DNA from 3 places in the Pseudoalteromonas sp. NZS100 genome. Region 1 is predicted to be linked to each of the others. Evidence: predicted binding sites of a transcription regulator. Region 1 holds the regulator's gene; each other region holds the start of a gene.
What was found. The regulator FliA, encoded in region 1, starts transcription of late flagellar genes. The targets are predictions, from matches to a motif close to CTAAAGNTNNNNNNNNNNNNGCCGATA.

Region 1 (8,002 bases):
CATATGGCCGTATTATTGGTTGTGGTGTGAAGCAAGTTAAAGATGCTAATGAATTAGCTGAAGTTTTATATCATTTACGAAATAAACGTCTAGTATTAATTGACACAGCAGGTATGAGCCAGCGAGATTTACGTTTAACTGAGCAATTAAACACGTTAATGCGTAACCAACGTGTAGATATTCGCAGCTACTTAGTACTTAGCGCAACAGCACAGATTAATGTATTGCAAGAAACTGTACGCCACTTTAAAAAAGTACAGTTAAGTGGCTGTATTTTCACTAAGTTAGACGAATCATTAAGTTTGGGTGAGATTATTAGTATTGCGATTCAAAATCGCCTTCCAATAGGGTATCTTACTAATGGTCAACGAGTACCAGAGGATATTCGTGTTGCAAATGCTGAGAAACTAGTTAAAAAGGCTGAGCAATTATATTTAAAAAGAACAAAAGCACAACATTCAAGGCACCAAGCAGTGGCGCCAAGCACAGTAGGGATGTATGATTAACACAGTATTAGATCAAGCAAGCGGCCTGCGCAAAATGAGTCAAAACAATAACAACGGCGTAAAAGTTATCGCTGTAACCGGTGGTAAAGGTGGAGTAGGGAAAACAAATGTTTCTCTAAATACAGCTATTGCACTTGGGCAGCAAGGTAATCGAGTATTAGTGCTGGATGCTGACTTGGGTTTAGCAAACTGTGATGTGATGCTTGGTTTACGTGTAGAGCGTAACTTGTCACATGTCTTGTCTGGTGAATGTGAGCTTGATGAAATTTTAGTTGAAGGTCCTGCAGGAATTAAAATTGTACCCGCTACATCGGGTTCGCAAAGTATGGTTGAATTATCACCATCTGAGCATGCTGGGCTAATTCGTGCGTTTAGCGAATTGAATACCGAATTTGATATTTTAATTGTAGATACAGCTGCTGGTATTTCAGACATGGTACTGAGCTTCTCGCGTGCAGCGCAAGATGTAATGGTTGTGGTATGCGATGAGCCGACATCAATCACCGACGCTTACGCACTTATTAAAGTATTAAGTCGTGAGCACGGCGTTTATAAATTTAAAATTGTTGCCAATATGGTTCGCAGTATGCGTGAAGGCACTGAATTGTTTGCAAAGCTATCTAAAGTTACCGACCGCTTTTTAGATGTATCAATGGAGCTAGTAGCAACGGTTCCTTATGATGAAAATATGCGCAAAGCAACACGTCGTCAAAAAGTAATAGTAGAGCTCTTTCCAAATTCGCCAGCCGCTCTTGCGTTTAAAACGCTGGCAACAAAAGCAGTTAAATGGCCAATACCCAACCAACCATCTGGGCATTTAGAGTTTTTCATTGAGAAACTAGTAAACGGTTAATTATGACAACAGTGGTGAATAGAGCTATGGGATATCAATCAACACAAAATTTAAATGTGATTGTTGAGAAGCATGCATCACTTGTTAAAAAAGTGGCATGTCATCTAATTGCTCGATTACCACCTAGCGTTCAACTTGATGATTTAATTCAATCAGGAATGATAGGTTTAATAGAAGCTTCGAAAAACTTTGACGCAACAAAAGGCGCAAGCTTTGAAACTTTTGCCGGTATTCGTATTCGCGGTGCTATGCTTGATGAAATGCGCCGTGGTGATTGGGCTCCTCGTTCAGTTCATCGTAAAAATCGGCAAGTTGCAGAAGCAATTACTGAGCTCGAAAGTAGTCTGAACCGCGAACCAACGGATATAGAAGTTGCTGAAAAACTTGAAATTTCGCTCAATGAGTACCATCATATTTTAAATGATGCGAATACGAGTAAAATATTAGGCATTGAAGACCTTGGTGTAGATGAGGATGTTATTACTCCCGTAGGCCAAGATTTAGCACAAGATAAACCTTTCAATAATGTTAAAAATGATAGGTTTAATGAGTCTTTGCTAAGTGCAATTAAGTCATTACCAGAGCGTGATGCAATGGTGCTTTCTTTGTACTATAACGATGAAATGAATTTAAAAGAAATAGGACATATACTCGATGTAAGTGAATCGCGTGTAAGTCAGATACATGGTCAGGCGATGATTAAGCTTAAAGCTAAAATCAATGACTGGATAAATTAGTAGTAAGTAAACAAAGGTTAATACCTCACTGGGGGATGTTTTGGATAAAAACATGAAAATTCTTGTAGTTGATGATTTTTCAACGATGAGACGCATTATAAAAAACCTGTTACGTGACTTAGGTTTCACTAACGTTCAAGAAGCTGATGATGGGTCTACAGCTTTGCCTATGTTGCAAAATCAAGTGTTTGATTTTGTAGTTACGGATTGGAATATGCCTGGAATGCAGGGTATTGATCTTTTAAGAGCAATACGTGCAGACGAGAAGTTAAAACATATCCCTGTATTAATGGTAACGGCAGAGGCTAAAAAAGAACAAATAATAGCTGCAGCGCAAGCTGGCGTGAATGGTTATATTGTTAAGCCATTTACGGCTGGAACATTAAAAACTAAATTAGAAAAAGTATTTGAACGCTTAGGCTAATGATGGGGGAGAGGCTTATGCCAGCACCAGCTGCGCCTCAAATAACGTTAGAACAAGCTCGTCAGCTCGTTGTTTTTTTAGAAAATGATGAGCAAGATAAAGCAAATCAGTTGATTTTAGAGGCTGCATCTAAAGAGCAGTCTGAATTATTTGCTGAAGTTGGAAAGTTGACTCGTCAACTGCACGAAGCTCTTAAAAGTTTTGAGCTTGATACTCGCTTAAGTGACATAACTACAGATGCGATTCCAGATGCTAAAAAGCGGCTTAATTATGTTATAGAAATGACAGAAAATGCGGCTAATAAAACAATGGATGCAGTGGAAGCGAGTCTTCCTATAGCCCAACAGTTAGCGGACGAAATATCTCATATCAAACCGACATGGGATCGTTTAATGAGCCGCGAGATTGAGCTTGGTGAGTTTAAGCAACTTTGCCATAGCATCGATAAGTTTATGAACAACTCTCATCATAAGACTGATGAGCTTCAAAACTTAATGACAAATGTATTAATGGCTCAAGACTATCAAGACTTAACAGGTCAAGTTATTCGCCGTGTTATTGAACTTGTTAGGGAAGTAGAAGAAAGTTTACTTCATCTTTTAACTGCGTTTGCTGAACAAGACGACAGTAACAGCACCGCGAATAAAGTAGAACAACAAAAAATAAAAGAACCAGTTGCCACACAAACTTTAGCAGGTCCTGAAGGCCCTATTATTGATAAAGAATCGCGTAATGATGTTGTATCTGATCAAGATGAAGTTGATGATCTTTTATCAAGTTTGGGCTTCTAAGAGGAGAGTAACTGCATGTTTGAAGTCGATGAAGATATTTTACAAGACTTTCTTGTAGAGGCTGGAGAAATCCTAGAGCTTTTATCTGAACAGTTAGTTGAGCTGGAAAATAATCCAGAAGATACCGAGTTACTAAACGCTATATTTAGAGGTTTTCACACTGTAAAAGGTGGTGCAGGCTTTTTAGCTATGACAGAACTTGTTGATGCTTGTCACGGTGCCGAAAACGTATTTGATTTACTACGTCAAGGCGTGCGAACAGTCAACTCAGAGTTAATGGATGTTATTTTACAAGCACTAGACACCATTAATGAGATGTTTGCGACTATCCAAAACAGAGACAAGCCTGAACCTGCAGATCCTGAATTACTTCATACTCTTCATATCTTAGGTCTACCTCCAACAGAAGCCGAAGCCACTGAAGCCTCTTCACAAATAGAGGTTGAACAACCTCATAATGAAGTGGTGGATACACCAGTAGCTGATGATGAAGATCCGTTTGCATTTGATGAACTATTTAGCGGAGCGCCTTCGGTTAGCGATGCTGAAATAGATGAAATCACTGAAGACGAATTTGAAAGCTTACTTGATGAGCTGCACGGTAAAGGACAAGGTCCTGCAGTTGAAAAACCAGTAGCAAGTAGTAGTGATTTTAATGGTGATATTACTGATGATGAATTTGACAGCTTATTAGATGAGTTACATGGTGTTGGCAGTTTTGGGGAAGTTACTAGCAAACCTGAACAAAATAATGCCAATAAAACACCTGTAGAACCAGCTACACCAGCTACACCAGCGGCTAATGCAGTTAATTCATCAGATGATGAAATTAGTGATGACGAATTTGAAGCGCTTCTTGATGAACTTCATGGTAAAGGTACTGCTCCTAAATCGATAGAAAGTGCGCCAACTGCAAAACAACCTGAACCTGTTTCACCGCCAGCTAAACAAGTGAGTGAACCAGTAAAAAAAGCTGCGCCAGCTAAAGCTCCTACTCCAAAACCAGTTGAAAAAGCGCCAGAGAAGCCAGCAGCTAAAGCACCACCAGCAGCAGCTCCAAAAAAATCAGCGCCACCAGCAGCAGAAACCACCGTTCGCGTAGATACAAAACGACTCGATCAAATTATGAATATGGTTGGTGAGTTAGTTCTTGTACGAAATCGTTTGGTTAGTTTAGCGACTAACTCAGACAGTGAAGCGATGGGTAAAGCAATCTCTAACTTAGATGTAGTGACTGCGGATATTCAAGGTGCGGTTATGCAAACGCGAATGCAACCAATTAAGAAAGTATTTGGTCGCTTCCCTCGCGTTGTACGCGACTTAGCACGTAGCTTAAATAAAGATATTGATTTAAAACTTATTGGTGAAGAAACCGATCTAGATAAAAACTTAGTTGAAGCACTTGCCGATCCGCTTGTGCATTTAGTTAGAAACTCAGTTGACCATGGTATTGAAATGCCCGCTGTTCGTGAAGCTGCAGGTAAGTCTAGAACAGGTAATGTTACTTTATCAGCGTCTCAAGAGGGCGACCATATTTTGCTAACCATCAAAGATGATGGTGCAGGTATGGATGCTGAGAAACTGAAAAAAATTGCAATTAGTAAAGGCGTACTCGATCATGACCAAGCGAGTCGACTTTCTGACACCGAAGCATATAACCTGATTTTTGCACCTGGCTTTTCTACAAAAGAAGAAATATCTGATATTTCAGGCCGTGGTGTAGGAATGGACGTAGTTAAAACTAAGATCACGCAACTTAATGGCTCAGTAAGCATTCAGTCTGAACTTGGTGTTGGTACTATTTTAGAAATAAAAGTACCACTTACCTTGGCTATATTACCGACATTAATGGTCGTTGTTGGCGCACAAACATTTGCGTTACCACTGGCTGGTGTTAGTGAGATATTTAATTTAGATTTAACGAAGACGAATGTAGTTGATGGGCAATTAACAATTATTGTGCGTAAAAAGGCGATACCGTTATTTTACCTTGAGCATTGGTTAGTAAAAGGCTCAGATCGTTCTCAGCGAAAATCTAAAGGTCACGTCGTTATTGTACAAATTGGTACGCAACAAATTGGTTTTGTTGTTGATTCATTAATTGGCCAAGAAGAAGTAGTGATTAAGCCGCTTGATGCGTTACTTCAAGGAACGCCAGGTATGGCAGGGGCTACAATAACTTCGGATGGTGGCATTGCACTGATTTTAGACGTTCCAAACATGTTAAAACATTACGCAGGCTAATAATAAAGTAGGTATATATTTAATATATACCTACGCATAAATTTAATAAGAGAGCTAAATGGCCGTTAAAGTTTTAGTTGTTGATGATTCAAGCTTTTTTCGCCGTAGAGTAAGCGAAATCCTTGAGCAAGATAGCGATATACAAGTTATAGGCTTTGCTGTTAATGGCAGAGAGGCTGTTGAGAAAGCAGCTCAATTGCGTCCTGACATGATCACCATGGATGTCGAAATGCCTGTGCTTGATGGTATTAGCGCAGTTAAAGAGATAATGGCGAGTAACCCAACTCCTATCTTAATGTTTTCATCACTTACACGTGATGGTGCAACAGCAACGTTTGATGCGTTAGATGCTGGCGCAATGGATTTTTTACCGAAAAAATTTGAAGATATTGCACGCAATAATGAAGATGCAATTAAGCTTTTGCAAAGTAAAGTAAAAGATATAGGGCGAAGACGTTTACCGCGAACATTTAGAGCGGCAACACCAGTTAAACCATCCATTTCAACTAAACCAACAAGTTCACTTTCGCAAAGAGCAAGCACATCAACAACTCAAATCAAGCAGCCTGATAGAAGCTTTCAAAGAGCTGCGCCTGCTGCATCGACAAGTTCAAATGTTGCCTCAATGCGAGCAAGTGGAAAACAATATCAACTTTTAGCTATTGGTACTTCTACAGGTGGTCCTGTTGCTTTGCAAACTATATTGACTCAATTGCCTGCTAATTTTCCTCACCCTATTTTACTTATTCAGCACATGCCAGCTGCATTTACACCCGCGTTTGCAGCGCGCTTAAATGGTTTGTGCCAAATAAAAGTGAAAGAAGCACAACAGGGCGATCGCTTACAACCAGGAACTGCTTATTTAGCGCCTGGCGGGCAGCAGATGATGGTAGAGGGGCGTGGAGCTAATAGAACGCTGCGCGTATTTGAAGATCATAGCGAGAGAATAAGTTATAAACCAAGCGTAGATGTAACGTTTGCTAGTGCAGCTAAAACGTATCAAGGCGATGTACTTGCTATTGTTTTAACAGGTATGGGCGCTGATGGTCGTGATGGTGCAAGAATGTTAAAACAAACGGGGGCAACTATTTGGGCACAGGATGAGAAAAGCTGTGTCGTTTATGGAATGCCCCAAGCAATTGCTAATGCGGGGCTTTCAAGTGAAAGCTTAGCATTGAGCGATGTTGCAGCGCGTATAATGAGAGAGGTAGGTTGTGGATAAACTCTCAATATTTGGACTATTGGTAGCACTCAGTGCAATAGGTCTAGGTTATTCTTTAGAAGGCGGTGTTGTTTCAGCTTTATTTAATGGCCCTGCGCTTATTATTGTACTAGGTGGCACGCTTGGCGCTGTTATGTTGCAAACCTCTGCTAGCACATTCAAAAAGATGCTAAATATGAGCTCGTGGGTTTTTGTTGCACCACAATACGATATTGAAGACGCAATAGAGCAAGTTAAACGATGGTCTCATAAAGCACGTCAAGAAGGTTACTTAGCGCTTGAGAATGAAGCTTTAGCTCACCCAGATGCGTATGCAGCAAAAGGTTTAAGCTTACTTGTCGATGGTTGCTCAGAGCAAAAACTACGTGACACGCTTGAAATTGATTTACTGCTAGAGCGTGATCGTTTGCTTGAAGCCGCGCGTGTTTATGAAGCAATGGGGGGTTACAGCCCTACCATTGGTATTTTAGGTGCGGTGCTTGGCTTAATACAGGCAATGTCGTTTATTACCGATCCACAAATGCTTGGCGCCGGCGTTGCAACGGCATTTATTGCGACCATTTATGGTGTTGGTTTAGCTAATTTATTGTTTTTACCTATGGCAAATAAGTTAAAACAGCGTGTAGAGCAAAAAATGCTTTACCATGAAATGCTTGCTGAAGGCGTTATTGCAATAAGCATAGGTGAAAGCCCAGTAAATATAGAATTAAAGCTTGAAGCCTATCGTGTAGAGCGCCCTAATTTAGTGGACGAATAACATGTTACGCCGACGACTTCGTCACTCTGCTGCTAAAAGTCAACATACCGAACGTTGGCTTGTATCGTATGCCGATTACATGACTATTATGTTTGCTTTTTTTGTGGTTCTGTATGCGATAGCGATTAATAAAGAAGAACAATTCCAAATATTGTCAGATTCCCTTGAACAGGTTTTTGATAAGTCAGCTCGCCAATACTCCCAGCAAGGTGAAGGTGTCAACGGTAATGGAATATTGACAGATAGAGTGACACCTGAACAAGAAGTTCTTTATGGCGAAAGTATATTAAAAGAAGAGCAAGGTCCTGAGCTACTCGACGGCCAAAGTGATACAAGCAACATCCAGCAAAAGTATTTAGGCAAACCTCTTGATAGTTTACTAATTAAATTACAGTCAGCGCTTATTGATGAAATCCGTGATGGAGAAGCCAGTTTAGAGCTTAACCAAGATTGGCTGATTATAGAGCT
Region 2 (8,002 bases), on a different contig from region 1:
CTTGATGTGGCTCACATGCTTTGCTTGGAACCCACTTAGCTATGAATGGCTGGTTATCTGGAGTAAGTAAATGCGCCAGTACATCGTAAAAAGGCTTAGATACAAAGTGTGCTATTTCGTTATCTCTATTAACAACAAGACCTAAAATAGGGGTTTGTACTCGCCCTACCGAAAGCACATTACCAAACCCTGCTTTTTGCCCAGCTAGTGTGTATGCACGTGTTAAATTCATACCAAATAGCCAATCAGCACGAGAGCGCGCTAAAGCAGATACACTTAGCGGAATAAAATCTCGATTAGAACGCATTGTGCCCAATGATTTCTTTACCGCCGATAAGTTTAAATCACTAATGAGTAAACGTTGCGTACTTTGCTTTTTAGCCTGACTTATTTTAGCTTCTTCTATTACTTGGTCGACCAGAAGCTGGCCTTCACGGTCTGGATCGCCAGCGTGAATAAGTTGCGAGGCTTGTTTAATTAATTTTTTTAAAACAGTGAGCTGTTTGCGAGTTTTGGTTTTGGCTTTTAACTTCCACTGCTCAGGTATTATAGGCAAGTGATCAAACTGCCACTTTTTAAAGCGCTCATCGTAATCATCGGGCTCTGCTTGTTCTAGTAAATGCCCTATACACCACGAGACACAATCTCCGTTGGCGACTTCTATATAGCCATCGTGTTTTTTATGTGGTTTTGGTAACGCATCAGCAATAGCGCGTCCAAGTGAAGGTTTTTCTGCAATGTAGAGTTTCATAGCTTGCTCAGCACTGTTTATATAAACAGTAGTTTAGCACAGCTATTTTAAAGGAGGGGCTTTTTTATGATTATTACCAGTTACTGTCTTATTATTTTTAATTACAATATAAATTAGCGGAAGATAACACACCACTACGGTGAGCGTATTAATTAAAGGTAAAAGCGTTTTATACATTAGCGTGCTATAAGATAAATCCCAAAGGTGGCGATCAAGAACGCGAAGAAGTTGTAAAATTGGTGCCATTATAACAACCAACTGACCTAACACACATTGCCATAAATAAACTTTATCTTTTATCCCAAGATAGGCAATTAAAGCCATCCAAGCTATGTCATTAAACGCCCAGACAAGATATCTATATATATAAATATCTTTATCAAACTCTTTTAAAGAATCGTATATAAGTGCACCAAATAAGAAAAATACACCTGTGACACATACAAATCGTAATGCTAAAAAATCTTTACGCAAATAGAAAACAACAATAGCTGGGATTAAAAATAAAACCCAGCTAAGTTCAAGAAATGTAATTACCTTATCAACCCATAAAGGCATTGTTATTCTTTCGTCTTATCGTCATCTCCGCCAGTACCATTTCCAGGCATATCGCTATACTTATATTTTTTATTCACGGGCATTCCATTACATATGTTAAGGAAATGTACAGTAAGCTAAAATGATGAAATTGCCAAGATGCTTAGGCAATTAAGTACCCTAAATTAAAACAAAAAGTAGTGAGATATAATACCAAGCAATAGCTTAACGTACATCAATAGGCGCTGACTCTTTTGCTTTACCTTGTAATATAGATATTTCTACTCGGCGATTCCTGCGGCGATCTTCATTTGAATCGTTTGGAACAAGTGGACGGGTATCAGCCCGCCCCACTACCATCATGCGGTTTTTATCAAACCCTTGCACCGTTTGCAGCTCGCTTGCTACTGCTACAGCACGCTTTGACGATAAGTCCCAGTTGTTAATATATAACTCATTCGATACCTGAAAATCGTCGGTATGGCCAGATACAGTAATTTCGCCAGGTACATCTTTTAACAGCACACCAATATCTTGAATTATGGGTTTAAACTTAGGTTGTAAAAATGCACTACCCGAAGGAAATGAACCATTCTCTCTAATACGAATAATTATTTGCTGCCCTAAAGATTCAAGCTCAATTGCGCCATCTATTATTTGCTTTTCAAGCTGCTGCGCGATTTTTTTAACGAGCTCGTTAGTTTGTTCCTGATCGGCCGCTGAAGTTGCTTGCTCTGACGATTGCTCTTGAGAAGTACTACGAGATTCGCCACCACGTTTGTCCCCGCGTTGTTCTTGCCTGCCGCCAGCTGAGCTTTCATCTCCAGCCTGAAACTCTAACATTTGTTGAGTCATTTCTACTGTTTGTTGTTGAATAGTTTCTATTGGAGTGGGTTCTGGTTTGCCTGGGGTAAACTCCATAGCAATAACAGAGGTACCTTTAGGGATATCTTTTACTTCAATTTTATTCTGCACACCAAAAGCAAACTTCATAGAGCCCGCAATTTGTTTAAACTTAAGTACATCCATTTCTGAAAACGCAAGCAAGAGTACAAAAAAGCACATTAACAGTGACATTAAATCGGCAAACGTTCCCATCCATGCTGGTAGGCCTGGTGGTGGGCATTTGCACTCTTGATCAGACATAATTACTCCTCGGTATCTACTTTGCGTTTAGATTCAGCTAAGTAATTTTTCAAAATACCTTCGATTACTTTTGGATTTTGGCCATCTTGTATACCTAAAATAGCATCTAAAATTAAACGCTGATTCATAGCCTCTTCGTCTTTACGCAGTTCAAGTTTTACCTGAATAGGAATTGCTACAACATTGGCTAAAAACGCACCATATAAAGTTGTTAAAAGCGCTACCGCCATTGCCGGGCCAATTGCTTTTGGGTCATCCATGTTAGATAACATTGCAACTAAGCCAATTAGAGTACCAATCATTCCCATTGCTGGTGCAATATCGGCTAATGACTTAAATAAGCCTGCGCCCATTTCATGTCGAGTAGTGGTTAAAGAGATGTCTTTTTGAAGTGTGGCGCGAACAACATCTGCGTCATGGCCATCAACAAGCATGTCGACGCCTTTGCGCATAAATGGATTTGGGATTTCAGCTTCTTCGAGTGCTAAAAAGCCCCCTTTACGAGCTGAATCAGCAAGTTCTACTGCTTTTTCAATAAGTTCTTCTGGCGTTTCAATTTTAAACATAAACGCTTTAGCAACAACTTTACCTATCCCCAAAAACTGCGACATGGTGAAATTTGATAAAACAATGAAAAGTGAACCACCAAATACAATTACACTAGAAGGAGCATCGGCAAACATAGCCATTTCACCGCTACTACTCATAAACATAGACATGACAATTAAGCCAATTGCGCCTAGGATCCCGATTATGGTTGCTAAATCCACATTTCCTCCAGAAGTTTCATGCTTAATGGCCTTATCATAAACTTTTATTATTAACTGCTTATCGGCAACATATTGAATTGCTTAAGCCATTTTTATAAATAAACATAAAAAGCAGCCTTTAGCACTATTTTAGATCAAGTTATAAGGGCTACCTAATTATCAATTGATTTATTAAACTAACAGACCGCTATTAAGGCTTTATTAATACACTTGAAATATAATTTAACGTTATAAAGGTAAAAAACCAATATCATCCTTTGACCTAGTTTAGCATTCCCCCTAAAATTGACCCCTAAATTTATTATGTAAGCTGAAATAAAGATGGCGACTAAAAAACCTGAAAACTTAAGTTTCGAACAAGCACTAGAAGAATTATCTACAATCGTTAGTGACATGGAACAAGGTGACTTATCGCTTGAGCAATCGTTAAAGCAATTTGAGCGTGGAATTGCATTAGCAAGTGCTTCATCAGGTAAATTACAGCAAGCAGAACAAAAAGTATCAATTTTGATGGGGAATGGCGAAAAGTCAGTTCTTACGAATTTTGATAATGATATGGAATAGCTGTGAGCATAAATAATTATATCGAACGTGCTCAAAAAGATGTAGTAGCGACCTTACAGCAGCATTTTAAACAGCCTCTCGATACTGAAGAAACGGTAAAGAACGCCACCCAGTATGGATTATTTAATGGCGGTAAAAGATTACGTCCATTTTTAGTTTATGCCACAGGTAAAATGCTCGGTGCAAACCAGCAAGACTTACATGTACTTGCTGCTGCAATTGAGTGTATCCATAGCTATTCGCTAGTTCATGATGATTTGCCTGCTATGGACGATGACGACTTACGCCGTGGCCGCCCTACTTGCCATATAGAATTTGGCGAGGCAAATGCAATTTTAGCTGGTGATGCCCTACAAACACTCGCCTTTGAGCTTATTGCGAATCACAAATTTACATGCTCGTCGCAAACACAAGTAAAAATGATTGCTACGCTTGCCCACGCATCAGGCCTTGAGGGCATGGTAGGCGGACAAGGTCTTGATATAGCAGCAACAGATAAAGTAATTACCGTACAAGAGCTTGAGCGAATACATAAGCTAAAAACCGGAGCTTTAATTAATTGTGCAATTACACTTGGTGCACTGTGCAGTGAAAAGGCAGATCAACAAACCTTAGAAAATTTAAGCATTTTTGGGTATGCTATAGGGCTGGCGTTTCAAGTACACGACGACATTTTAGATGTTGAAGGCGATACGGTTACTTTAGGTAAACCACAAGGCTCCGATATTGCCGCGAATAAAGCGACATATCCGGCGTTATTAGGTATGCTAGGCGCTAAAGAAAAGGCGCAAAATTTAATACAACAAGCCCATGAAGCGTTGGCAAATATAGATGCTGACACAACACTTCTTGCGTCGCTAGCAAATTACCTAATTGAGCGTGACCACTAATTTTTGCTCATACGTATTGCAATTAGCACTGACATTATTACTCAACATTAATTATTCGTAAAAGCTTTGAATGAATTAATGTTAGCGAAGGATATATATAAAACCATGACACTTGATAGTAGCAAGTATCCATTACTTAATTTGGTTGACGAGCCAGCCCAATTGCGTGACTTAGCGCAAGACAAACTCCCTGCATTTAGCAATGAGCTGCGCGATTATTTACTCAACTCAGTATCGCAAAGTAGCGGTCATCTAGCGTCTGGTTTAGGGACGGTTGAACTAACCGTTGCGCTACATTATGTTTATAACACTCCAGACGATCGCCTAGTTTGGGATGTGGGTCACCAAGCTTATCCACATAAAATCCTTACAGGTCGTCGCGACCAAATGCACACTATTCGCCAAAAAGACGGTTTGCACCCTTTTCCTTTTCGCGATGAAAGCCAATACGATACGTTTAGCGTAGGCCATTCAAGCACCTCTATTTCAGCTGCCTTAGGTATGTCTATTGCCGCCCAAAAAGAAGGCAAAGGTCGAAAATCTGTAGCCATTATTGGTGACGGAGCTATCACCGCAGGCATGGCATTTGAAGCGATGAATCATTTAGGTGATGTAAAATCAGACATGCTTATTATTTTAAATGATAACGAAATGTCGATTTCTGAAAATGTTGGCGCATTAACAAATCACTTTGCCCGAATTCTATCAGGTAGCTTTTATACTAACATTCGTGAAGGCAGTAAAAAGTTACTCTCAGGTGTGCCTCCGGTAAAACAACTTGCCAGTAAAATGGAAGAGCACATTAAGGGCATGATGATCCCGGGAACCTTCTTTGAAGAATTAGGCCTAAATTACATAGGCCCAATTGATGGTCACGATGTAAACATGCTTGTAGATACATTACGTAATATGCGTAATTTAAAAGGCCCACAGCTTTTACATATAAAAACGCAAAAAGGTAAGGGCTACAAACCGGCTGAAGCCGATCCTATTGGCTACCATGGTGTACCAAAATTCGATCCAAGCACAACTAGCCTGCCTAAATCTAAACCTAGCGCTGCTACTTTTTCAAAAGTTTTTGGCGATTGGTTATGCGACATGGCAAAGCAAGACAGCAAGTTAATGGCTATTACGCCAGCAATGCGTGAAGGCTCTGGCATGGTACGTTTTTCTAAAGAGTTTCCAGATCAATACTTTGATGTGGCCATTGCAGAGCAGCATGCTGTTACTTTAGCGGCTGGTTTTGCCTGTGAAGGTTTAAAACCTGTTGTTGCTATTTACTCGAGCTTTTTACAACGTGCGTATGACCAATTAATACATGATGTTGCACTGCAAAACTTACCTGTATTATTTGCCATTGACCGCGCTGGTATTGTTGGAGCCGATGGTGAAACTCACCAAGGTGCGTACGATTTAAGCTTTATGCGCTGTATTCCAAATATGGTAATTATGGCACCAAGCGACACCAACGAATGCCGCCAAATGCTATACACCGGTTATAAAGCAAACTGCCCTGTTGCAGTTCGTTACCCTCGAGGTAGCGCAGGTACTGCAGACATTGAAAGCACTATGCAACTGCTTGAAATAGGTAAAGCAGATACAATTAAGAAAGGCAGTAAAATTGCCATTTTATCGTTCGGTACATTACTTGAAAACGCACAGCTTGCAGCTAACGAATTAGATGCAACGCTTGTTAATATGCGTTTTATTAAACCACTTGATACTGCACTTTTAAATGAGCTTGCTACTAGCCACGATACCTTTGTTACGCTTGAAGATAACGCGATTGCTGGCGGTGCCGGCTCTGCAGTTAACGAATACTTGGCAACGCAAAAAGCTGATATTAATATCCTTAACTTAGGTATTCCTGATGAGTTTATTAAACACGGCACGCAAGATGAAATGCACGATGAAATGGGATTAGGCGAGCAAGGAATTTTAAACGCTATTAAGGCGTTTATTAATTAACTTCCTATACATCTAAAGTTGAGCATATTAAAAAAGGAGCCTAGGCTCCTTTTTTAATATCAAATATTGCTCATCAGCGCATCCACACTTTAATATCAGCTAGGCCATTACTTTGTAAAATACCTAACTGTTGATCAACATTAGAGTTTTGTTCAAACTCAAATGCATCGAGCTGATCATCAAACGTAATATTAGCCACGCCATCACCACCGCGTTTTTTAACTTGATGCAGTGCTATATCGGCCAAGTTAATAGAGGTTTCCCAGCTAATTACCTGTCCGCCTAATAAAGGTAATGGATAAAATGACCAACCAATTGATGCCGTGATATTAGTTGTTTTTCCATTTGGTAATTGGAACGAATTAGCCGCTATTACTTTGCAAAGTTCTGAAGCGTAGCTGTCTATTTTATTGCATTTAAAGTCACGTAATAATAATAAAAACTCATCACCACTCCAACGTGCCACATAGTCAGAACCCTGCGTACGCGAATTTAACAATGCAGCCATTTGCTGTAAGCAGCTATCACCTGCAATTGGGCCATACGCATCGTTAATACGGCTGAAGTTATCAAAGTTAATAATTACCAGCACCAGTGACTTACCTTGTGCCTGCAGCGACTGTGAATTACGTTGAAAGTGCTCAATATCTTTAGGGAGTTGATCAAACAAAAAGCGGCGACTACGTAGCCCTGTTAGCTCATCTGAGTGACTCACTAATTTAAGCTGTGAATTCACTTGGCCTAATTTATCATTAGCTTGGCGAAGCTCTAAGGTACGCTCAGTGATTAAGCCCTCTAATGCTTCTTGTTTTCTGCGTTCTTGTGCTCTAAACACCCAAAAAATGAGATAAAAAAGCAAAATAAAACCACTGGTAATTAAAAGCCTAAAGTAAATTGTTTCGTCAAAGCGCTCAGGCACTACAAAACCGTACTCTACATCTTGCGCTTTAGCCCAGTCTTCACCTTGGCGCTTAGCTTCTAATTGAAACAAAAACGAGCCAGGAGGCAAGTTAGTATAAATAGCTTCACGTCGCGTATTTGCATAGCGCCAGTCACTATCTAAGCCACTTAGTTTATATCTAAATTCAATGCTGTTTGGTGCATAGTAATCAATAGCTGTGTAAGTTAGCGTTATATCACGCTCGTCTGTTTCTAATGATGGTTTTTTACCAAGCGCAGCGGTAGTTAAATGACGAAGTGGCGTTGTTATTGTCTCTATTGTTGGCTTTAATGCAAGCACACCAAATAGCTCTACATTTTTAGGTATTTCAACAACACCTTGTAAGCTTGGGTACCAAATAGAATTTCCGGTGTCTGCTACCGCATCATGCCCAAGTCCGCTACAACATTGATTCGCTTTACCATCGAGTTGACGG
Region 3 (8,002 bases), on a different contig from region 1:
CCGGTAAGGGGCTCTCTGAGCTTATAAGTAATTCTAAATCGGGGTAATCAATATTAAACTCTAGATTTAAAGCATTATGTAAACTTTTAATATCTACATAAATATCATCCTCAATGGTAATTTGATTTTTTGCTAATAAGTAGCTCTGTGTAGGACTAGTAAATACAGCGGGTGTAACCGCTGCATTTAGAGAAAGAGGTTGTTGGTTTGCTCCTACACCTTGAGCAATTCGATTGCTAGCATCAACATTCATTGCAAACTGTAGAATATCAAATAAGTCGCTTAAACTAACTTGTACACTTTGCTCGCTTTTAATTGCTGCAACTTCACCTAAGTAGTATGAGTTTAAATAAAGCGAAAGTATTAATAACTCGCCTGTGGCGATTCGCTGTTGCTGATTTTCTTTGTTTTTATAATCAATTACTTCAACGGGCTTAGTTAGCTTTAGTTCAATTGCGCGTAGTGTTGTTAAAGCATCCCCCACGGAAGAATTAGGATTAGCTATTACACTATTACTAAGCAAACTACTTATGCTTAGTAATAGTGCATACAATAAATTATTTAGCGTCATTCACAGTTAAAACATTAAGTGATTGTGAAGTTAAAGGCAGAGTGTATTGTGCAAATGTAAGGTCTTTATATTCTTGACTGCCTTCATATTTAAAAGTGACTTTTCCTGCTTTATCTAAATTTTTGTCACTAAATAAACTAAGGGTTACAAACGCATTATCCACTTCTGGATAAATACTTAAATTACCAATTTCTGCAATTTTAACTTGCTCGTTATTGCTATCAACAAAGTAAGCACTTAATTTACCGTAGCTACTAAACTTACCTTCTCGTTTTATATTCAATAAAAACTGAGGACGTTGATTGCTTTCATTTAGCACTAGCTTAGCTTGTTCTATGGCAACTTCTGGCTGTTTCATGTCTTTACGTAACAAAATAGGAATGCTGTAGCTCATAATCATATTAACTTTTATTGAACTTGTTTTATTAGTATTTTCACCAGGCAATGCTTGAAATAGAAGATGAGAGCGGTACTCACCAGAAGCTAGACCTTTAGGTTTACGTATTGCTATTTTTACTGTTTGTTTTTCACCAGGTGCTAAACGCATTTGTTTTGGTGACAAACGTGCCATTGAACTTAAACTTTCGCTTGTAGCCTCTGCCAACTGTATGTAGCCACCGCTAGGTTGCGCTTGCTTCTCACTCCATAAAACACGATATGTTTGATATTCATCACCCGTATTAATTACGGTAACTTTAGCGGTTCGTTGACGTTCATCAAAACTAATACGGGTTGGAGAGATAAGTAAATTTGCGTATGCATTTTTTCCTAAAATACATACACTCAGTGCGAGCAGCACTACAACTTTATAAAGCATGTTTTTCCTTTAGTAATCAATCGTAATTTCTAATTGGGTGTCAGTAATAAAACTACCATCTAAGTAACTTTGGCTAGTCCCTGTCGTTATTAAACGGCCACCTACTTTGAGTAAAAGCTCTCCAAATTCATCGCTAGTTTGCGTTCTTGGTAAATCCACTAATACAACCGAAAACTTGGCACTATTAGCTCCAAGTACTTCACTTTGCAATGTAGAGTCACTCATTTTATTAAACGATATTTGAGTAAGCGGAGGTAAATCGGTAAATAAAAGTTCTGCGGGATTCCCCTCAGTTAATACGTAAATACTACCAAATGTGGTTATTTCACCATTTTGGTTAATCGTGATAGAGCTTAAAGTATTATTTTGAGGGATAACTAAAGTGCCAAAATTAAGCGCTTCTTGTTGTATGCTTGCACTAAACACACAATGACTAACAAAAAAAAATAGCCATAAAACAGAATATATTAGGCACTTAAATTGAATATGCATACTAGCTAGTAAGATACTTCAACTTGGAAATTCCCAGAGTAATCACCATCAGGGTAATCAACTGTAGATATATTTGATGATGTATAAAGTGTTGCTCCTAAGCTAAATGAAACACTACCGTCACTATCAGCTTTAAGGTTTGGGGTAGTTGACGAATACAAATTACCTTGATTCTCACCACTTGTTATAAAAAATTTCCAATCGCTAATTCTAAAATCTGGTTCGCCTACACCTTGACCATCATCCGACTCAATAGCACCATCGTCTGGACTCGTAATTACAAGCAATGAATTAGGTACTACATCAGAAACAGTGAAGCTAGCTGCTTCCCCATCTTCAATTATAGAAATAATTGCACTCTGACTTGTAGGGTTTTCTCTTATTGATACTGGGGTTGATTCTGGATTAGGGCTTACAGTAAGTTTAGCTTGCTCAGCTCCCGTTTTATCAGCTACAGCACGAATAATACCAAAGCTTAAATCTGTGTCCTTAGTTAATACAACCGCATTTTGAACTGTTACTTTCGCCTCAAAATCTGCGCTTGTTGCATAAACGGCAGATGAATTGACACTTACTGTAATAGCTAATACTGAAAAATAAAACTTCATGCTAAATCCTTATAAGAAAATGGGCTTTATCAAATATTTGCCCAACTATAGTTAGTATCGACTATTAGTACAAATACTTTAATACTATATAAGTTTAAAAGGCCTAATTTATTAATTATATTGGTTTTCCGGCAAAAGCAGCAATATTACATGCTTGATCAAGCTGATTAGCTAAATAACAAAACGCACTTACTTGAGCATCGTTTTTAAATGGACCTACACGTAATCCATACAAAGTCATATTATTATTTTTACGTTCAAACATAGTAAAATTAAATTGAGTAAATGCACTAGGGTATAATTGCTTAAGCCTTTCGACTCTTGCTTTAACAAGCTCTGGCTTTAAATACCAACCAAGCTGTGCTCCAATTTTAGTTTCATCTGTTAAGGTGAGTTCTGAATTTTGTAAGTTTGGTGCTTTTACTTCGGGAGTGTTATTTAGTGCCGTCGGTTCCAAATTCTGTGAAGGCTGATTACCATAGGTGATATCGGTTTTACTTTGCATAAGTAAAGGAGGGTTTTCAGTTAATTCACTTTGAGACGATAACGCCATAATTAATAGCTGTAAATCATCTTCCATAGCAGTTAAACGACCAATGCTTTCTTGCTGTAAGTGCCACTGCGAAACATACTCTTTTACTTGTTTATCAGTTATTAAAGAATGCTGCACGCTCTCGTTATTTACAGTTGCGCTGCTGCATCCATATAAATAAAAAGATAAGAATAAAACTGATATTAAATGACAAGACTTAAAATACCGCATTGCAAAAGCACTCTACTAACCAAGATAATAAATTAAAGCAAATTTTGCGCCACTTTATAGCAACTTTTTAATTAAGTAGTCTATTTTTGAAGTAAGAAAAGCCATATCGATAACAAGGCAAAATTTCATCATTTAGTTGGTATCACTAATTGCTGCTGCATTGCTCTACCTCCTGCATTCATGCAGTCGTATATCAAAAATTATTAGCGAAGTTAGCGTCAGGTCTAATCCTTCAAATTGATTAGATATTATTGCAGATTGATATTACATGCTGTGAGCTAGAGCCTTACTGGCTTATCGGTGTAGTTACTTACTATGCAATCGAGTTTATACAGCTTAAATACGTCACAGTCTGCTTTTGCATTTTTAAAGTTTTGGTAAGAGCCTAGTTTTAGCCTGTAAAACATTTTGTCGTTTATCTTGGCGGTTTCAACGTTAGTCAATATTTTGTCTCTAAACAACGGTGCAGCTTTAGTATTTAGCTCTTGCCATGCTTTAGCCACACCTTGCTCTGAGTCAACCGAAGCTACCTGCAAAGCAAATACATGTTTTGGTTTATTTAATTTTACAGCTTGTTTTTTATTGCTGTAGTTTTGTTTAACTTGTTGGCGTGATTTAACATTACGTGTGTTTCGAGGTAAGCGTACAGACTTGCTGCTATACCCTTGATTAGACTGCGCAATAGCTTTGCTGTTTATAATATCAATATGATTTACGAGGTAAGTTATTTCTTTTTCTAATCTTAAAATTCGCTCTATACCTTCGCGTGCTTGTTGCCACTGCATTGCAGCATCTTTTAGCTGAGCAAGCTCCAAGGCTGTAATTGAGACGTAGTCAGGCGAGTTACTTTGAGGTTGTTCGTCAATGGTTTTTTTTTCAGGCGTAACGCTGCATGCTGTGCCAAATAAAAGCATTAGCAAGCTAAGTAAAAGCCCAATGTTATTTTTTTTATATATAAACATGTATTTGCTGTCCTGAAAGCAGTGTTTTCACTACATTTCAGTTAAACATTCTCACAAGAAAGCGTTTAACTTTATTTAAGCTGTGAGCTATAAAACTTAGCTCTTCGCATGCTTGTCAGTGTTTTGTAAAACACAACGTTGCATACTCCCACCCTTCCTTGAGAGCATTATTTAATACAAATTCAATGCCAGTTAACACAAACTTTACAACATAAATAACAATATGTCTGTAATGACTTAAAAACTTTTATTTTAGAGCTATTCCTTTCCTTATTTTATTTTATTTTAGGGCCTGTTGACCTTTCAGGATTAAAATTTGTTCAATCTAGGGGCCATTTAATCGCGGCGCGAGGTTTGTAACCTAGTGGGCTCGATAACTGCTCCTGCGTTATTCTACTGACTTACATCCCTGTAAGAATAAGTAAAAACCGAGTAAAGCTTCCGCGTCCTGCTCACGCCCCTTACCTACATCCATGTATGCAACAAAGAGTAAATTGCCCCGGGGCAGAACCCTTCGGGCAGCGCATGTTTGGCATCTATGCTACGTTATCGCCTATTTATGGGGAATAACCACACTACATAGGCTCTGCCTTGCCTAAATACCAAACAGCCTGCTGCAAATTTAACCTTGAAAGATAAACAGGCCCTGATAAAACTCATAAAAAAGGCGCCGATGCAGGCGCCTTTCATGATTTATATTAACTGTTAAATCAGTTTTTTAATAAATGACTTTAATTCATCAGCAAATTCATCGCGACGAAGTGCAAATTCAATAGTCGCTTTTAAATAACCAATTTTACTTCCACAATCGTGGCTACGGCCTTTTATAGCGTATGCATCTACTTTTTCGTGTTCCATTAACATCGCAATTGCGTCAGTTAATTGAATTTCATTGCCTGCTCCTTGCGGAGTTTTTGCAAGTAACGGCCAGATATTTTCGCTTAATACGTATCGACCCACTACAGCTAAGTTAGATGGTGCTTCGTCTACTGGCGGTTTTTCTACCATATTAAAGATTGCTGAGCTTTCACCTTGCTTTAGGTCAACATCGCCTAAATCAACCACACCAAACTTATCTACTTCATCCATTGGTACTGGCTCAACCATTATTTGGCTATGCTTATTTTGCTCAAAATTAGCGATCATTTCTGCTAAGTTATCTTTTTTAAGATCGCTCTCTACATCGTCAATAATTACATCTGGTAGAATAACTACAAACGGTTCGTTACCAATAATAGGCGCAGCACAACTAATAGCATGGCCTAAGCCTTTTGCTTCACCTTGGCGTACGTGAATAATGGTTACGTCTTTAGGGCAGATTGCTTGCACTTCGGCAAGTAGTTGCCGCTTTACACGCTTTTCTAAAGTAGCTTCTAGTTCAAAGCTCGTATCGAAGTGATTTTCGATTGAATTTTTACTTGAGTGAGTTACTAACACTATTTCTTTAATGCCTGCAGCAACGGCTTCGTTTACTACATATTGAATTAAAGGACGGTCTACCACTGGCAGCATTTCTTTAGGAATTGCTTTAGTGGCTGGTAACATACGAGTACCAAGGCCTGCTACTGGGATCACTGCTTTCATTTTATGTTTTCCTTAATCTTTTATTATACTGAAAATGGGTATTGAATCGCTTCGTGGCATTGATAGCCTGTTACTTCAAAGTCGTCTCGTGTTACCCACGTTTCTATGTCTTCTAATGATTTAATTTCTGGATTAATTTTTAACTGAGGTGATGCAAATGGCTCACGCGTTAACTGCACATCACGCATCAGCTCAAGTTGGTTTTCGTAAATATGTGCATTAGCAATTTTATGATACGCCTTACCCGCTTTGTGGCCGGTAATTTGAGCCACTAGCGCAAGCAACACAAAACACTGAATTTGATTAAAATTAAGGCCAAGTGGCACATCACAGCTTCGCTGATATGACGTTAAATATAGCGTATCGCCAAGTAACGAAAAAGTGTGTGTATGCATACACGGGCGCAAGCAACCAAGCTCAAACTCACCTGGATTATAAAACGTGATTATTTCACCACGGTCATCAATGCCATTTTTTAAGTTATTAATAACTTTTGAAAGCTGATCAAGCGTTGAGCCATCTGGTCGTTGCCAACCACGGCCTTGTACGCCATAAACACGCCCCATGTCATCCTCACCTTTACGGTTAGGGTTATTAAGCCATGCATTGTTATCGTTTGCGTTAGCATCCCATGTTTTACAGCCAATTTCACGAAACTGCTCAGCGCTGTCGTACCCGCGTAAATATCCTAGCAATTCAGCAATCGCTGCTTTGTAGTAACTTTTGCGTGTAGTGATCATCGGAAACTGATTATTAGCCACATCGTATTCTAAATCAGCATTGATAACGGTTAAACAACGCGTACCTGTACGTTTATTTTCGACCCACTGCCCTTCGTCAACAATACGCTGACATAATTCTAAATATTGTTTCATGCTTTTCTTATTATGCCTTAGCTGGTGTAACGTGTTGTGGTTTCTTATATGCCCAAATTAACAAGCCTAAACCACCCACTATCATAGGTAACGAAAGTATTTGTCCCATTGAAATAAAGTCTGCAAATAAACCTAATTGTGCATCAGGTTGGCGGAAATATTCAATACAGAATCTAAACACGCCATAGCCTAATAAAAATACACCGGCTACACTGCCTGCTGGGCGTGGCTTTTTAATAAACCATTGCAGGATTAAAAACAGCACTAGGCCTTCAAAAAATGCTTCGTATAATTGCGATGGGTGACGCGCAAGCGGACCGCCCGTTGGAAATACCATTGCCCATGGCACGTCGGTAACTCGGCCCCATAATTCACCGTTTATAAAGTTACCAATACGTCCAGCTAAAAGCCCTACAGGAACCAGTGGTGCAACAAAGTCGCCCACTTGAAGAAGCGACTTTTTACGCGTCCACGAAAAAATTGCGACGGCAGTTATAACGCCAAGTGTTCCACCATGGAACGACATACCGCCTTGGTCTATTCTAAATAAATACAGTGGGTTTTCTATAAAGTAACTAAACTGGTAAAACAATACGTAGCCAATACGCCCGCCTAGTATTACCCCTAACATGCCGTAAAACAGTAAATCGCTTACTTGCTCTTTAGTCCAACCCGAATTTGGCTTTGATGCTTGACGATTTGCAAACCACATAGCAAATGCAAAACCTATTAAATACATTAAGCCATACCAACGTACGCTTAGCGGTCCAACAGAAAAAATAATTGGATCAATTTGAGGAAACTCAAGTGCCATAAAAAATAAACCTTTAGCTAAAAACCATTTTAATTGCGATAACTACAAGCAGCACCGCGAAAACTTTTTTAATTGTATTAACAGGTAAATAGTGAGTTGCTTTGGCGCCAATAGGCGCAACAAACCACGAGGTAATAACAATTCCAAATAATGCAGGTAAATAAACAAACCCAGCAAAACCATGCTCTAAATCGGTAACATGCCAACCTGCGCTGATGTAACCAATAGAGCCAAATAATGCTATAACAATTCCGCACGCGGCTGCGCAGCCAATTGCTTTTTTTATATCAACCGAGAAATAATTAAGCATAGGTACTATTAAAGCACCACCGCCAATACCAATTAAACCTGATAATCCGCCCATTATCGCAGAAAATCCACCTAAAATAGGACCTGCCGGTAACGGTTTATCTGACATCGGTTTATTACGCGCAGATAGCACCATTCTTGCTGCAATAAATACAACGCTTATAGCAAACACTGTACGCAATATTTGTTCAGGGATTAAACTTGCTG

Region 2: a site for FliA is predicted at 3,264-3,290, ahead of pomA (flagellar motor protein PomA). Genes of this name have one in related genera too.
Region 3: a site for FliA is predicted at 2,544-2,570, ahead of I6E69_RS10750 (DUF4402 domain-containing protein). Genes of this name have one in related genera too.

The regions. Positions count from the first base shown of each region.
Region 1 covers NZ_JADYWM010000003.1:273,199-281,200, reverse strand. Annotated here, with positions in the region: gene flhF (flagellar biosynthesis protein FlhF) at 1-506, shown strand, start outside; gene I6E69_RS04705 (MinD/ParA family protein) at 499-1,359, shown strand; gene I6E69_RS04700 (RNA polymerase sigma factor FliA) at 1,386-2,096, shown strand; gene cheY (chemotaxis response regulator CheY) at 2,137-2,520, shown strand; gene I6E69_RS04690 (protein phosphatase CheZ) at 2,538-3,311, shown strand; gene I6E69_RS04685 (chemotaxis protein CheA) at 3,327-5,555, shown strand; gene I6E69_RS04680 (chemotaxis response regulator protein-glutamate methylesterase) at 5,614-6,777, shown strand; gene I6E69_RS04675 (flagellar motor protein) at 6,770-7,534, shown strand; gene I6E69_RS04670 (flagellar motor protein MotB) at 7,536-8,002, shown strand, end outside.
Region 2 covers NZ_JADYWM010000011.1:4,502-12,503, forward strand. Annotated here, with positions in the region: gene I6E69_RS12395 (DNA topoisomerase III) at 1-751, opposite strand, end outside; gene I6E69_RS12400 (hypothetical protein) at 794-1,309, opposite strand; gene I6E69_RS12405 (flagellar motor protein MotB) at 1,514-2,434, opposite strand; gene pomA (flagellar motor protein PomA) at 2,437-3,204, opposite strand; gene I6E69_RS12415 (exodeoxyribonuclease VII small subunit) at 3,526-3,768, shown strand; gene ispA ((2E,6E)-farnesyl diphosphate synthase) at 3,771-4,658, shown strand; gene dxs (1-deoxy-D-xylulose-5-phosphate synthase) at 4,764-6,626, shown strand; gene I6E69_RS12430 (ligand-binding sensor domain-containing diguanylate cyclase) at 6,700-8,002, opposite strand, start outside.
Region 3 covers NZ_JADYWM010000008.1:156,665-164,666, reverse strand. Annotated here, with positions in the region: gene I6E69_RS10765 (MSCRAMM family adhesin SdrC) at 1-571, opposite strand, end outside; gene I6E69_RS10760 (molecular chaperone) at 558-1,388, opposite strand; gene I6E69_RS10755 (DUF4402 domain-containing protein) at 1,398-1,814, opposite strand; gene I6E69_RS10750 (DUF4402 domain-containing protein) at 1,886-2,488, opposite strand; gene I6E69_RS10745 (SPOR domain-containing protein) at 2,604-3,158, opposite strand; gene I6E69_RS10740 (SPOR domain-containing protein) at 3,530-4,213, opposite strand; gene galU (UTP--glucose-1-phosphate uridylyltransferase GalU) at 4,919-5,797, opposite strand; gene I6E69_RS10730 (thymidylate synthase) at 5,821-6,672, opposite strand; gene lgt (prolipoprotein diacylglyceryl transferase) at 6,683-7,486, opposite strand; gene I6E69_RS10720 (sulfite exporter TauE/SafE family protein) at 7,500-8,002, opposite strand, start outside.